2 regions of the Streptomyces sp. NPDC057099 genome follow, and region 2 is predicted to be linked to the other one. Evidence: riboswitches for the same ligand, from Rfam matches in the RefSeq annotation. Region 2 holds a riboswitch; the other holds the start of a gene.
What was found. A riboswitch is a leader RNA that binds a small molecule or an ion and turns the genes downstream of it on or off. The one in region 2 is predicted to bind S-adenosylmethionine.
Positions count from the first base shown of each region.

Region 1: linked by a shared signal. The riboswitch ahead of thrC (threonine synthase) and the one ahead of ACFT4A_RS25950 (aminotransferase class V-fold PLP-dependent enzyme) in region 2 are both predicted to bind S-adenosylmethionine.

Region 1 covers NZ_JBHUTX010000007.1:7,281-9,665, reverse strand. Annotated here, with positions in the region: gene thrC (threonine synthase) at 1-835, opposite strand, end outside; SAM riboswitch class I at 854-1,010, opposite strand; gene ACFT4A_RS12155 (glucosyl-3-phosphoglycerate synthase) at 1,166-2,110, shown strand; gene ACFT4A_RS12150 (trehalose-6-phosphate synthase) at 2,196-2,385, shown strand, end outside.
Region 2 covers NZ_JBHUTX010000024.1:8,204-10,588, forward strand. Annotated here, with positions in the region: gene trpD (anthranilate phosphoribosyltransferase) at 1-773, shown strand, start outside; SAM riboswitch class IV at 848-964, shown strand; gene ACFT4A_RS25950 (aminotransferase class V-fold PLP-dependent enzyme) at 1,099-2,385, shown strand, end outside.

The DNA.
Region 1 (2,385 bases), on a different contig from region 2:
CCAGACCGAGCTTGATCAGCTCCTGCAGACCCTTGTCGATCTTCGTGAGCTGCGAGCCGGAGGCGATCGGCACGACCAGCTGGTCCGGCAGCTGCCAGCCGAGCTGCTCGCAGATCTCGTACGCCAGCGTCTTGGAGCCCTCGGCGTAGTACGGCCGCAGGTTGACGTTGACGAAGCCCCAGCCCTCGCCGGCCGGGTCGCCGATCAGCTCGGAGCAGAAACGGTTCACGTCGTCGTAGTTGCCCTCGATGCCGACGAGCTCGCCGCCGTAGATCGCGGCCATGACGACCTTGCCCTGCTCCAGGTCGTGCGGGATGAACACGCAGGAGCGGAAGCCGGCGCGGGCGGCGGCGGCACCCACCGCACCGGCGAGGTTGCCGGTGGAGGAGCAGGACAGGGTGGTGAAGCCGAAGGCGCGGGCGGCCTCCAGGGCCTGGGCGACGACGCGGTCCTTGAAGGAGTGCGTCGGGTTGCCGGAGTCGTCCTTGACGAAGAGCTTGCCGGCGTCGACGCCGAGCTCACGGGCCAGGTTGTCGGCCTTGACGAGCTTGGTCCAGCCGGGGTTGATGTTCGGCTTGTCCGCCACGTCGGCCGGGACCGGCAGCAGCGGGGCGTAGCGCCAGATGTTCGCGGGGCCCGCTTCGATGCGCTTGCGGAGCTCTTCGGTGTCGTAGGCCGAGAAGTCGTAGGCGATCTCCAGCGGGCCGAAACACTCCTGGCACGCGAAGACCGGGCCGAGGGGGACGCGGTGACCGCACTCGCGGCAGCTCAGGGCGGCGGCGGGGCCGAGGTCTACGGTGGATTCGGTGGTGCTTGCAACAGTCTGCGCAGCCATGTGAGGCGAGGCCCTTTCTCCTCATCTTCCTCACGACGCATCTCGCCGTGAGACGGATTTGGCACCTTCCCGAGCCGGGAGCCTCGCGCGTGGGGTCGACAGTGACCTACGAGTACCGACTGGAGGGTTGCCGGGGCTTCAACGGGCCGTGTCCCTCTGCCCCTCTGGATGAGCTGTATTCGGTTGTCGACGTGGGTTGACCCCGGACATGCGATGGTCACCCGCGTTGTTCAAGACTGTAACCGACGACCAGGACAGTTGAGATAGTCGTCCGAACCGCGAGATGGCTCACAGTCCGTCCCGCCGAGAGTACGCAGAGGAGCCGCCAAGGTGCTGGAAGAAGTCGAGCGCTGGCTGAGCACCCGTTCCTGGTCCGCGACCGATCGCCCCCTCCACCAGATACTCGCCGCCAAGCAGCGCACGGGGCAGACGGTCAGTGTCGTGCTGCCCGCGCTCAACGAGGAGGAGACGGTCGGCGACATCGCCGCGGTCATCCGCCACGACCTGATGCGGCAGGTGCCGCTCGTCGACGAGCTGGTCGTCGTCGACTCCGGCTCGACCGACCGTACGTCGGAGGTGGCCGCGGCCGCGGGCGCGACGGTGGTGCACCGGGACGCGATACTCCCGCGGCTGCCCGCGGTGCCCGGCAAGGGCGAGGTGCTGTGGCGCTCGCTGCTCGCCACCCGCGGGGACATCGTCTGCTTCGTCGACGCGGACCTCAGGGACTTCTCGTCCGACTTCGTCTCCGGGATCGTGGGCCCGCTGCTCACCGATCCGGGCGTGGAGCTGGTGAAGGCCATGTACGACCGTCCGCTGGGCGGCGCCGCCGGACAGGGCGGCCGGGTCACCGAGCTGATGGCCAGGCCTCTGCTCAACATGCACTGGCCGCAGCTGGCCGGCTTCGTGCAGCCGCTCGGCGGCGAGTACGCGGCCCGCCGCTCGCTGCTGGAGCAGCTGCCGTTCCCCGTCGGGTACGGCGTCGAGCTGGGCATGCTGGTCGACGCCCTGCACCTGGCGGGCCTGGACGCCCTCGCCCAGGTCGACGTCGGGGTGCGCAAGCACCGGCACCAGGACGGGCAGGCGCTGGGCCGGATGGCCGCCGCGATCTACCGCACGGCCCAGCTGCGGCTGGCCCGCGGGCATCTGATCCGGCCGTCCCTGACGCAGTTCGAGCGGGGCGGGGACGGCTTCGAGCCGCGGACGTACTCCGTGGACACCGAGGAGCGTCCGCCGATGGTGGAGATCGCCGAGTACCAGGCACGGAAGGCCGCCTGACCGGGGCTGTTTTTCGGCCGGGCGGGCCTGGGGGCTTCCAGGTCCGTACGTTTGAGCGTTTCCGGGCCGGGCTAGGTTGAGGGCTATGGCTTCTACGTACGGTGCTGCGCGGGTGCTGGTGGCCTCCAACCGCGGCCCGGTCTCCTACACGGTGGGTGAGGACGGTTCGCTGAACGCCAAACGCGGCGGCGGCGGACTGGTCTCGGGGCTCTCCGCGATCGGCTCGGACGCCGACGCGCTGTGGGTCTGCTCCGCGCTGTCCGACGGCGACCGTG
Region 2 (2,385 bases):
ACGGCGCCAAGACGGTCAACATCTCCACGATGTCCTCGATCGTCGTCGCCGGCACGGGCGCCAAGGTCGTCAAGCACGGCAACCGCGCCGCGTCCTCGGCGTCCGGGGCCTCCGACGTGCTGGAGAAGCTCGGGGTCAATCTGGAGCTGCCGCTGCACCGCGTCGCGGAGGTCGCCGACGAGGCAGGGATCACCTTCTGCTTCGCGGTGAAGTTCCACCCGGCCCTGCGCCACGCGGGCGCGGCCCGCGGCCAGCTGGGCATCCGTACGGTGTTCAACGCGCTCGGCCCGCTGACCAACCCGGCCCGGGTGCGCTCCCAGGCCGTCGGTGTGGCGGACCCGCGCATGGCGCCGATCGTCGCGGGCGTCTTCGCCGAGCGCGGCAACTCGTCCCTGGTCTTCCGGGGCGACGACGGCCTGGACGAACTGACCACCACGGCCACCTCCCGGGTGTGGATCGTCCGGGACGGCACGGTCACCGAGGAGCCCTTCGACCCGCGTGACGTGGGCCTCGAACTGGTCCCCGTGGAGGCCCTGCGCGGCGCGGACGCCTCCTACAACGCCGAGGTCGCCCGCCGCCTGCTGGAGGGCGAGACCGGGCCGGTCCGCGACGCGGTCCTGCTGAACTCGGCGGCCGCGCTGGTGGCTCTGGAGCCCACGGCGGCGCCCCTGGCCGACCAGGTCCGTGCCGGGATGGCGAAGGCCGCGGAGTCGATCGACTCGGGGGCCGCGAAGCGGACCCTGGAGCGCTGGGTGGCCGCGAGCAACGCCTAGCGGAATGCGTACGGCGTCCCGCGATCCGGACTCGGGTTGCGGGACGCCGATCTTTTCGCGTACTTTCCTGATCAGGTCATGAGTGACAGTCATGAGGCCCCGGCCGACTGTCCGGCAACCCTCCGTCCGTGGCGGGGTGCCCCGGGTGAAGACCAGGCCGTAGGCAGCGAGGTCTGTGGCAAGCGCGTGACGAGGAGTTTCTCGTGAACCAGCGAATGCGATAGGGCCGCAGAGCCCCGCCTCCGCACCCCCTTCTTCCTTCACCCCCCGCTTGAGCCGTACGCGCTCGCGGGCGGATTCAGCCTGCCTTCACGGGAGTTCCGCCATGTCTGTCTCCACCGCTGCCGCCGACCAGTCCGTTTGTGCCTCGCTGCCCGTTCTCGGCCGGGATGTCACCGTGCCGCTCGTGACCGGCGGCGAGGTCACCTACGCCGCGCTCGACTACGCCGCCAGCGCCCCGGCGCTCCAGCGCGTCTGGGACGACGTCGCCGCCTACGCGCCGTACTACGGCAGCGTCCACCGCGGTGCCGGGTACCTGTCCCAGCTGTCGACCGACCTCTTCGAGAACGCCCGGCGGACCGTCGCGGAGTTCCTCGGCTGCCGGGACGGCGACCAGGTGGTGTTCACCCGGTCCACCACCGACTCCCTGAACCTCCTCGCCGCCGCGCTCCCGGCCGACTGCCAGGTGTTCGTCTTCGAGACCGAGCACCACGCCTCCCTGCTGCCGTGGCGGAACGCGCGCGTCACCTACCTGGACGCCCCGAGCAGCCCGAGCCAGGCCGTCGAGACCCTGGAGCGCGCCCTCGCCGACCGCGAGCCCTACGGACCGGCCCTCGTCTGCGTCACCGGCGCCTCGAACGTCACCGGCGAGCTGTGGCCCGTACGGGAACTCGCGGCGGCCGCGCACGCCCACGGTGCCCGGATCGTGCTGGACGCCGCGCAGCTGGCCCCGCACCACCCGGTGTCCGTCGCGGACCTCGACGTCGACTGGGTCGCCTTCTCCGGGCACAAGCTGTACGCGCCCTTCGGCTCCGGCGTCCTGGCCGGCCGGTCCGACTGGCTGCGCGAGGCGGACCCGTACCTCGCGGGCGGCGGTGCCTCGCGCAAGGTGGCGCGGCGTACGGACGGCGGCGTCGACGTGGAGTGGCACGAGAGCGCCGCCCGTCACGAGGCCGGCTCCCCGAACGTCATCGGTGCCTACTCCATCGCCTCCGCCTGCGCGGCGCTCACCGAGGCCGGGTTCGACAACCTGGTCGCGCGCGAGCAGTACCTGATCGAGAAGGTGCGTACGGGCCTCGCCGAGGTGCCGGAGGTCCGGGTCCTCTCCCTCTTCGGCGACGACGCCCCGCGCGTCGGCGTCATCTCCTTCGTCGTCGAGGGCTGGAACAGCTCCCACTTCGCCGCCGCCCTCTCCGCCGAGTACGGCATCGGGGTGCGGGACGGGCTGTTCTGCGCCCACCCCCTCCTGCGGACCCTGCTGGGCAGCGACCCGCAGACCCAGGGCGAGTGCGGCGCACCGGAGGCGGCTCCCGGCGAGAAGTCCCTCAACGCCATCCGGGTGAGCTTCGGCGCGGGCACGCCCGACGAGCACGTCGAGCGGTTCGTCAGCGCC